DNA from 2 places in the Halomonas sp. A3H3 genome. Region 2 is predicted to be linked to the other one. Evidence: predicted binding sites of a transcription regulator. Region 2 holds the regulator's gene; the other holds the start of a gene.

Region 1 (5,463 bases), 480 kb from region 2:
GTGGCGCACCTGCATATCTGCGCAGCGGCGTTTAATTTCATGGCGTGCTCCGGGGCTGAGGGAGCGGGTTGGCAATAGCTGCGAGACAGGTTGGCCAATAATCTGTTTGGCGTCGACCTCGAAGAGTTGCTCCGCTCCAGGGTTAAGGCTGGTCAGGGTGCCGTCTGCCTGCCAGGTAATCACGCCATCGCGGAGATTGCGAAGCATCACGCGGGTATGTCCAACGGCGCTTTCAAGGGCAGCGGTTACGCGATTATAGCTCGCCGCTATTTCGCCCACTTCGGTAAACGGGTCGGCGTCAATTCGCTGGCGCATATCACCCTGCTGTTCATGCTGGCGCATATGCTCAAGCAGTTGGTTCAACTCATTTTTGGCGCCATGCTCGGCGAGATTGAGGCCCATCTTTTCTGCTTCAGGTGAGACGCGTATGGGCAGGAAGCGCCGGGTAATGCGGAACAGTAGCCAGGCGCTGCCAAAGCTCCAAACGCCGCACACCACAACACCGATCAACTGAACGCCAAACTGAGCGGATCGCGACAAGCCACTATCCATCAGTGTTAAGTCAGCGACCCAGGGCAGTGCTAGCGTACCCCATACGCCCGCGACGAGGTGCGAGGGTATGGCGCTGACTGCATCATCAATATGTTTGCTTATCAGCCATTCGCTGATCAGTACCATCAGTACGCCACTAACCGCACCCAGCCCAAATGCCGCCGATAAGGAGATCACATGAGCGCTGGCGGTGACGGCGACCAAGCCCGCAATGGCGCCATTAATCGCATACATAACGTCGGCGTAGCGCCGAGTGCGTAGCCCCATCAGCATGCCCGAAAGGATGCCGCCGACGGCGCCCAAAACAGTATTGGCTATTATGCTGGGTATTTGCTCGGTAACGGCCAGGGTGCTACCGCCGTTAAAGCCAAACCAGCCTAAGATCATAAACAGTGCGCCTAACATGGCGAGGGGTAAGTTGCCTGAAGGGAAGGCAGTAGGTGGTTTACCGTGGCTGAAGCGTCCGCTGCGTGGCCCAATACACAGTACCGCTGCCAGGGCGACCCAACCGCCTACGCTATGTACGACCGTGGAGCCCGCAAAGTCGACAAACCCTAGCGCCCCTAACCAGCCTTCCGCGCCATCCAAAAGCCCGCTCCATGCCCAATGCCCAAAAACCGGATAGATAACCAAGGCTATCCAGAGGGCCGTCCAGGTATAGGCTAAAAAGGGCATACGTTCTGCCACTGCGCCCGACACAATGGTAGCGGCGGTGGCGCAGAACATTGCTTGGAAAATAAAAACGGTAATCACCCAGTGGCTGGAGGCTTCTAATTGCCAACCAAACAGCGTTGTGCCGATTAAGCCGTGGTGAGAGTCGCCAAACATGAGACCAAAACCGACTAACCAAAAAATACTGACGGCAATGGCAAAGTCCGCTACGTTTTTCATAGCGACGTTGATAGCATTCTTGGTGCGCGTAGTGCCCGCTTCCAGGCAGAGAAAGCCAGCTTGCATCACAAATACCAGAGCAGCGGCCCAGAGCACCCAGAGCATATCGAGCAACGAGCTGTCCAAATTTAGCGTGGTAGGCATGGTGTTTTCCTTAGTATCTTTTGGTGCAAGTGCGCTTCTTTTTGGTGCTTTGTTTGTTTTAAGCGGAAGGAGGGGGAACCGTTGCACCGGTGCTAACTGACTGCTATTCAGGTTTCCTAATAGAAACTAAGCAATTGTTATGCCGCTAATAGTGAAGTCATCCTTTTTAACGCTAATGGCAGCATTAATTACTGATTTTTAGAAATAAAATAGCGTTTTCTACTGTGTTAATGCGCATTGATTGGTGATATTTTTCAATTAGTTATAGATCTTCAATTGTGGTTCATAAACGCTGAAAAGGGAGTGCATCAAGATGGCGCGTCAAACGGTAGTTTTGGGAGCAGGCATGGTCGGTGTCAGCATTGCCTGGCATCTGCGCCAGCGTGGGCATGAGGTGACCCTGGTAGATCGCCTTCAGCCTGGCCGCGAAACCTCGTTTGGCAATGCGGGTATCATTCAGCGGGAAGCGGTAAGGCCTTACCCTTTTCCCCGCGACGTTAAAACGCTCCTCAGCGTTTTACCTAACCGTCGGGTAGATATTCGTTACCGCCCCGCGGGTATGGTCAACGCCGCCTCCCCGCTATTGCGCTACTGGATGAACTCAGCGCCGAAGACTTACCAGAAAATCGTGCCGGAATACGCCTCACTGATTCAGCTTTCGCTAAAAACCCACGGCCCGATGATTGAAGCCGCAGGCGCTGAGCACTTGGTGCGCAGGCAGGGATGGCTTGAGCTATATCGCACGCCTGAAAAACTTGCTGCGCGGATAACCGAGGCCGAAGAAGCACGGCGCCTTTATGGCGTGCAGTTTGAGCAACTGGATAAGGCGGCTCTTGCGCAGAAAGAGCCCTCTTTGAGTGACACCATTATCGGCGCAATTCACTGGCTTGATCCCTGGACGGTTGCTGATCCAGGTGGGTTGGTCGCGGCTTACGCCCAAGCGTTTAGTAATGATGGCGGGCGTATTTTGCAGTCGGATATCAAGTCGGTTCAGCAAATGGGTGATCGCTGGCAGGTCAATACCGCTGCTGAAGCGTTAGAAGTAGATGACGTCGTCGTGGCGCTAGGGCCCTGGGCGGGAAGCTGGCTAAAAGAATTGGGCTACCACTTTCCTACCTTTGTAAAACGTGGCTACCACATGCATTACGCGCCTCAAGCGCCAGCCAAGCTAAATTTCTGGGTTATGGATGCCGAGGTGGGCTACCTGCTGGCGCCGATGAACGCAGGGGTTCGCTTGACTACCGGCGCTGAGCTTGATCGCTTGGATGCGCCTGCTGATGTCAATCAACTGGGCGCCGCCGAGAAAGTGGCACGCAGCGTGTTCCCCTTGGGCGAGCGACGCGATGACGCCCCTTGGAAAGGCGCGCGCCCCTGTTTGCCCGATATGAAGCCAGTGATTGGGCCTGCGCCAAGGCATCCAGGGTTGTGGCTTGCCTTTGGCCATGGCCATCAGGGGTTCACTCTGGGGCCCGCCACCGGTCATCTAATGGCGGATATGATGGAGGGGCAGCCCACGGCCATCGATATGGCACCATTTCGTGCTGATAGGTTCTAACTAGCGCTTTATTTATTAATGATCAGGCGAGTTAGGCCGATAGTAATAGACGCTAGCACCAGTAATAGAGACGGTATCTTTGCGCGTGATCTAATGCTTTGCTAGTTTATAAGTACATTTGCACACCATGAGGTGGATATATGGATGTAGGCATCAGCAGTTCAGTCAGTGCATCGCTGTATATGAATCAGGCGCAAACCGCCGAACAGGCTCAAATGCAGGTTTTCAAAGAAGCTTTGGATACGCAAGCTGATCAAGTAACTGAAATAATGGCCTCTGCCGATACTGGCGCGCAGCCAGATCTAGCTAAAGAGGGCACCCTAGGTACGCAGGTAAATACCTTCGCCTAGCCCCCGGCTTTGGTGGTGGTTAACATCGGCCTTGTGCCACTTTGTAAGATTAAAACGCTGACTTGTTCAGCGTTTTTTTTGGCCTTTTTCAAGAGCGTCACATTTGACGCCACCCGCGACAACAGCCGCCTCCAAGCGTTACAATTGTCGCAATGGACATGGCTCAACGCGCGGTGGCCAGTTAGCGAAAGCTGCTGAGTGAGTGCTGCGAATGAGACCCTATATTTGAAGAGGCACAATGAAAGAGACTCAATTAGCCCGTGAAGCCGAGCTTCGCAGGACATTCGCTATTATTTCGCACCCCGACGCCGGTAAAACCACCATTACCGAAAAAATGCTGCTATTTGGGAATGCCATCCAGTTAGCCGGCTCGGTGAAGAGCAAGCGTAACGATCGCCATGCAACGTCAGACTGGATGAAGATGGAGCAGGAGCGGGGGATCTCGGTAACGACCTCGGTGATGCAGTTCCCCTACGGCGGCCGCATCGTCAATCTGCTGGATACACCGGGTCACGAAGACTTCTCTGAAGATACCTACCGTACGCTTACGGCGGTTGACTCTGCCTTGATGGTGATCGACGGCGCCAAAGGTGTTGAGGATCGCACCATTAAATTGATGGAAGTGTGTCGTCTGCGCACCACGCCGATCCTCACTTTCATCAACAAAATGGATCGCGATATCCGTGATCCCATTGAGGTGATGGATGAAGTTGAAACGGTACTGAATATCCAGTGTGCGCCGATGACCTGGCCGATTGGCATGGGTCGCCACTTTAAGGGCGTTTATCACCTTTATAACGACGTGATTCATCTTTATACCCAGGGGCAGGGTAGCCGCATTCCCGAGGATAAGCGCATTGAGGGTTTGGATAATCCCGAAGTGGATGCTGTGCTTGGAGAAGAGCAGGCCGAAGAGCTGCGCATGGAAGTCGAGCTGGTGCGCGGTGCCTCCCATGAGTTTGATCTGGATGCTTACCGGAGGGGGGAGCTTTCACCGGTCTATTTCGGTACCGCCATGGGTAACTTTGGTGTGCGTGAAATGCTTGACGGTTTTGTCGAGTACGCGCCGCCGCCCCAGGCCCACGAAACCGATACGCGGGTAGTCGCATCTGATGATGAGCGCTTCACCGGCTTCGTGTTTAAAATCCAGGCCAATATGGATCCCAATCACCGCGACCGCATCGCTTTTTTGCGCGTCTGCTCGGGTAAGTACGAAAAGAACATGAAGATGCGCCATGTGCGTATCGGCAAGGACGTTAAGATTGCCGACGCCTTGACCTTTATGGCCTCCGACCGCTCCCAGGTAGAAGAGGCTTGGCCCGGCGATATTATTGGCCTGCATAATCACGGCACGATTCAGATCGGCGATACCTTTACCGTGGGCGAAGATATGCGCTTTACCGGCATACCCCACTTTGCCCCCGAGCTATTTAAGCGCGTACGGCTTAAAGATCCACTTAAGATGAAGGCGCTACAAAAAGGCTTGCAGCAGCTTTCCGAAGAGGGGGCTACCCAGGTCTTTATGCCGATGGACAACAACGATCTGATTCTCGGCGCCGTAGGTACCCTGCAGTTCGATGTGGTCGCCCACCGTCTCAAGGAGGAGTACAAGGTCGACTGCCTCTATGAAGGTGTCAATGTCCAGACAGCTCGCTGGGTCTACTGTGAAGATGCCAAAAAGCTGGAAGAGTTCAAGCGCAAGGCCAGCGCCAACCTGGCGATCGATGGCGGTGGTTATCTCACCTACATTGCGCCTACCCGGGTGAACCTGCAGATGACTCAGGAGCGTTGGCCGGATATTCGCTTCCAGCCTACCCGCGAGCACTAATCCCTATATGTCAGGCGTTCCCATGCTGATAGATGCTCATTGCCATCTCGATTTTACTCAGTTCGATGATGATCGGGCTGAGGTGTTCGAGTCCGCTAAGGCAGTGGGTGTCGTGCACTTTGTGGTACCGGGGACGACCCGTT
Region 2 (5,463 bases):
CCTCTGGTTAGCCGGGCTAGTCATCGCGCTGGGGATTCTGCTGGTATGGCTTGACCCCCGCGGGCCTCAAGACACCAGCATCGACCCCGAAGCACAGGCTCAGGAACCTGGCCACGTGCTGGAAAATGCCGAGATTACCCTATTCGGGGATAACGGCAGTGTCATGCAGTCGCTAAAAACACCGCGCCTTATCCATACCCCGCAGCGCAGCGAAACCTGGACGGAAGAGCCCGAGGCAGTACTGTATGACAGCGAAAACCGTCAGTGGCTGGCCAGCGCCGATGTAGGCACGCTCAACACCGCTACCCAAGCCCTGCTGCTGTCAGGTTCGGCTCGGCTGTTTGCACCAGATGAAGGCTGGCAGCTAGATACCGAGCTACTGCACTATGATGGCCTCGAGCAGCATGCCTGGAGTGACACACCGGTATTGATGCAGCAACCGCCGCAGCAAATGAGCGCTTCACGTATGGACGTTTGGCTTAACACCAGCCAGGTTCGCTTAACGGATAATGTGCGCGGCACGCACCCCCCGGCCACACAACGCTAATAGGAACCGCCATGAAAGCCATGATTTCCCCAGCCCTGCTCTACACTGCACTGTTCGGTTTAGCGATACCTTTATCAGTGTTAGCCCAAACCAACTCATCTTCCCAGGCCCCAGTGGAAGTGGAAGCCGACCGTTTAGATCTTGATCAGCGGGCAGGCACAGCTGTTTATACTGGGGATGTGGACATTCGCCAAGGCGAAATGCAGCTGCGCGGCGAGCGGGTAGAGATCGAACGCAACGACGCGGGCGAACTCTCGACAGCCACCGCTACCGGTGAGCGCGCCTACTTGCGCCATCAAGGCGAAGGGCAAGAAGGCCCCACGGAAGGCTGGGCGCGGCGGATTATTTATCACGTCGCCGAGCGTCGCGTAGAGCTGATCGACCAAGCCGAACTGACCCAGCAAGAGGACACCTTTAGTGGCGGTCGCCTTGAGTATTTTATTGACCGAGAAGTGATTCAAGCGCGCTCTGACGTTGATGGCAGCGAGCCCCAGCGCATACGCATGACCCTTCAGCCTGAACAATAGGGAGCCTAGCTGTGGCCACTGCTGACACTGCGCCGATCAAAACCCTTTATGCCCACCACCTGGCTAAAAGCTACAAACGCCGCCGAGTGGTCAAAGACATCAATCTGGAGATATCCCAAGGCAGTGTCGTTGGCCTTTTGGGCCCCAACGGCGCGGGCAAAACCACCTCATTTTATATGATTGTTGGGCTGGTCAAATCCGACGCTGGCAAGGTGGGTATCGACGATGTGGATTTAACGCGCGCCCCCATGCACGAGCGCGCAGCCGCGGGGATTGGCTATCTACCTCAAGAGGCGTCTATTTTCCGCAAACTCTCGGTTGCCGAGAATATTATGGCGATACTCGAGACCCGCAAAGAGCTTAACCGCAGCGATCGCGAACAGCGCCTGGAAGCGCTACTCGAAGACTTCCATATCACCCATATTCGCGACAACCTGGGCATGAGCCTTTCGGGCGGCGAGCGCAGGCGTGTAGAAATAGCCCGCTCGCTAGCCACAGAGCCCGCTTTTATTCTGCTCGATGAGCCTTTTGCGGGCGTTGACCCCATCTCGGTAGGTGAGATTAAAACCATCATTCGTGCACTGAAACAGCGCCATATCGGCGTGCTGATCACCGATCACAACGTGCGTGAAACACTAGACATTTGCGATATCGCCTATATCGTCGGCGATGGGCAAATCATCGCCAGTGGCTCGCCCGCCTCGATTCTCACCAACCAAAAAGTAAGGGATGTGTATTTGGGCGCCGATTTTCGCCTGTAATGTTTTTGCCTTAATCACCCCTAAATAGCGCTTTAAAACAACTTTACGACCAATGGCATGCTTATTGCACTTGCGCCAAGCACTCACTCGCACTAGGGTGGAGCATTCTGATTAACGAGTGGTTCTCAGATGGTCATGAAAGCTTCTCTCCAACTGCGTATCGGCACACAGCTGACCATGACGCCCCAGTTGCAGCAGGCCATTGCGCTGCTGCAACTCTCTACGCTGGATCTTCGTCAAGAAATTCAGCAGGCCCTCGATGCCAATCCCATGCTGGAGCAGGAAGATGAATTTAGTGAACAGGCTGTCAGCGAGCCTAAGGAAGAAGAGTGGTCAGAGAGCATCCCTACTGAGCTCTCGGTAGATAGCGACTGGTCAGATACCTATCAAGATATGGGAAGCCAGGGGGGCAGCAGCGAAGGCCCCGACTTTGAGCGCCAGGCAGCCGGGCAGAGCCTTCATGGCCACCTGCTGTGGCAACTCGCCATGACCGATTTTAGCGCTCGCGAGCAGCTTGTCGCGGAAAGCTTAATCGACGCGCTAGACGCCAACGGCTACCTGACCCAGCCGCTCAACGACATCCGTGAAGGGCTTCGTGCCCAGGGCATTGACGGGCTAAGCCAGCGCGAAGTGGAAACCATTCTACTCAAGCTCCAGCAGTTTGAGCCGACCGGCATATTTGCCCGTGACTTGCGTGAGTGCTTGATGCTGCAGCTCGCAGCTCTCCCCGATGATACGCCACTGCTGGTTCCCGCCCGCCGCTTGGTGCGGCAGTTTCTCGAAGCGCTTGGCAAAGACGATATGCGTCTGCTGAAACGCCGTCTAGGGCTCGACGACGAACAGCTGGCCGATGTCATCCTGCTTATTCGCAGCCTAGACCCACGCCCAGGCAGCGCCTACGGCGACACCGATGACAGCTATGTCACCCCCGATCTAGTCGTCCGCCACGATAATGAAGGCTGGCATTTAGAGCTCAACCCCGAGGCCCTGCCACGGCTGCGCATTCAGCCCGACTACGCCAGCTTGATTAAGCGTGCGGATAAAAGCGATGACAACCAGTTTCTCAAAGAGCACTTGCAGGAAGCGCGCTGGTTGATCAAGAGCCTCTCTAGCCGAAACGATACGCTGCTGCGTGTTGGTCGCGAAATCATTACCCGCCAGATTGGCTTTTTAGAGCACGGCGAAGAAGCCATGAAACCACTGATACTGGCCGACATTGCCGAAGCCGTGGAGATGCACGAGTCGACTATTTCACGGGTAACGACGCAAAAATATATCCATACACCCCGTGGTGTGTTTGAACTCAAATACTTTTTCTCAAGCCAGGTGAGCGGTCAAGATGGCGACAGCCACTCCAGCACCGCCATCCGTGCACGACTCAAGAAACTGATTCAAGAGGAGCCGCCCGGCAAGCCGCTTTCAGACAGCCGCTTAGTGACGCTATTAGGCGAAGGAGGGATTCAAGTGGCGCGTCGTACGGTGGCGAAATACCGTGAAGCCATGGGCATTCCCTCTTCCAGTGAACGGCGTCGTTTGCGCTAACTTCGTTAACGTTTCAGGGAAACTCTCGACAAGGGCTTTGCAACGCGGCAAAAAGGGTTACAATCGAAGTACAGTCCGATGGATAAGGAGCACGTCAATGCAAGTAAATATCACTGGTCATCACGTAGAACTGACTGACGCCTTGCGTGACTATGTCAACGAAAAGCTTGAGCGTGTAGAGCGCCATTACGACAATATAACTACGGTGCAAGTCACCTTATCAGTGGAGAAAGAGCGCCAGCAGGCCGCCTGTACGCTGCACGCCGCAGGTGCTGACTTACATGCGGAAGCCCTAGACAGTGATATGTACGCCGCTATCGACGCACTAGCGGACAAAATCGACCGTCAACTCGTTAAACACAAGGAAAAAGCACAAGCTCGCGCCCAAGGCGCCGGTGTGCGTTAATTCAATGACGTTGGAAACCATACTCCCCCCGGAACGCGTTCTGTTCGACGTCCCCGGGGGCAGCAAAAAAAGGGTGCTGGAGTTTTACAGCACCTTTATCGCCCAAAATATCCCCAGCCTGGACAGCCAAGAAGTGTTTAGCCGTTTAATCGGCCGCGAGCGCTTAGGTAGTACGGGTATTGGTAACGGCGTGGCTATTCCTCATGCGCGTAGCCCCCACTGCAACGCCCCTATCGCTGGATTTTTGAAACTGGCTGAAGCGATCGATTTTGACGCTATCGACGGCGACCCGGTAGATCTGGTGTTTGTCCTGTTGGTACCCGAAGAGGCAGATGACACGCATCTCTCACTGCTGGGTCAGGTAGCGACCATCATGAATGATGCGGACACGCGCCAGCAACTGCGTAAAGCAGCCAGCCAGCGCGAACTGCTTGAGCTGATTACCGCCAAAATTCGCGAGCAATCAGCGGCCTAAGGGTCTGAAACCCTGTTCAGGGCAGATCACAGCAGGTTATCCGCTCACCACCCTCAACGCAGCTTGATCAAAGCAAAGAGAGACTCTATGCAACTGGTGATCATTAGCGGCCGCTCCGGGTCAGGTAAATCTATCGCCTTGCAAGCGCTGGAAGATCTTGGCTACTACGCGATTGATAACCTCCCAGCTATGTTGCTGGGGTCGTTGGTGGATGAACTGCGTGACCAGGGCGACCGAGCACATTTAGCGGTGAGTATTGATGCCCGCAATTTGCCGGGAGCTCTGGAGCGCCTGCCCTCTTTATTAGACGAGTTGCGCCAGCGTAAAATCGACTTTCAAGTTATTTACCTGACCACCGATGCGCGCATACTGCTTGAGCGTTACTCAGCAACGCGTCGCCGTCATCCGCTGACCCGCGATAGCGAAATGACGCTGGAAGAGGCGATCAATAAAGAAGAGACGACGCTAGAGGATATTCGCGATCTGGCCGACCTATTGATCGATACATCACGATTATCGGTGCACGATTTACGCCGTCGCATTACCGACCAAGTAGCCCATCAGCGGCGCGACAAGCTGACGCTAACGCTGGAATCGTTTGGGTATAAACGCGGCGTACCGTTAGACGCCGACCTGGTCTTCGATGTGCGCTGCCTGCCAAATCCGTACTGGGATCCAACGCTGCGCCAATTCACTGGCCGCGACGCGGAAATCGTGGCTTTTTTGAACAGCTATCCGATTGTTGATGCCATGAGCGACGACATCTTGGCCTGGCTAGAGCGTTGGCTACCCGCTTACCAGAATAGCCAACGTAGCTACATGACTATCGCGATTGGCTGTACTGGTGGCCAGCACCGCTCGGTCTATATGGCCGAGAAGTTAGCGGAAAAATTGACTCCTAGCATGGGCGAAGTTCAACTTCGCCACCGCGAACTGGGTCTGCACTACACCATAAGCGAACAGTTGGCCGCTCCCCTCGTCAGCGCTTCCACACCTAACGAGCGGCCAGAGACCTCTTAAGCGCGTCTATCCATTAATGACACCACTCGGCGAAAAGGAACCAGGGTGCCAGAACGCATACTTACACTTACCAATCAACGCGGGCTACACGCTCGCGCGGCGACAAAACTGGTCAAATGCGGCCAACAGTTCACGGCAAACATACGCGTTTACAAACAGCAACAGGCCGCCGACGCCGCCAATAT

Evidence for each region. Region 2 encodes sigma-54, which starts transcription at its own class of promoters, with help from an activator protein. Its sites were predicted from a motif close to TGGCACNNNNNTTGCTNT; they were not measured.
Region 1: amt (ammonium transporter) is a predicted target of sigma-54. The motif match lies at 1,715-1,732, and genes of this name have one in related genera.

The regions. Positions count from the first base shown of each region.
Region 1 is NZ_HG423343.1:4,627,209-4,632,671, reverse strand. Features, by position in the region: gene amt (ammonium transporter) at 1-1,587, opposite strand, end outside; gene HALA3H3_RS21020 (NAD(P)/FAD-dependent oxidoreductase) at 1,901-3,142, shown strand; gene HALA3H3_RS21015 (putative motility protein) at 3,283-3,492, shown strand; gene HALA3H3_RS21010 (peptide chain release factor 3) at 3,731-5,320, shown strand; gene HALA3H3_RS21005 (TatD family hydrolase) at 5,343-5,463, shown strand, end outside.
Region 2 is NZ_HG423343.1:5,105,439-5,110,901, forward strand. Features, by position in the region: gene lptC (LPS export ABC transporter periplasmic protein LptC) at 1-547, shown strand, start outside; gene lptA (lipopolysaccharide transport periplasmic protein LptA) at 559-1,074, shown strand; gene lptB (LPS export ABC transporter ATP-binding protein) at 1,086-1,835, shown strand; gene HALA3H3_RS23235 (RNA polymerase factor sigma-54) at 1,965-3,377, shown strand; gene hpf (ribosome hibernation-promoting factor, HPF/YfiA family) at 3,475-3,783, shown strand; gene HALA3H3_RS23245 (PTS sugar transporter subunit IIA) at 3,788-4,258, shown strand; gene rapZ (RNase adapter RapZ) at 4,346-5,278, shown strand; gene HALA3H3_RS23255 (HPr family phosphocarrier protein) at 5,324-5,463, shown strand, end outside.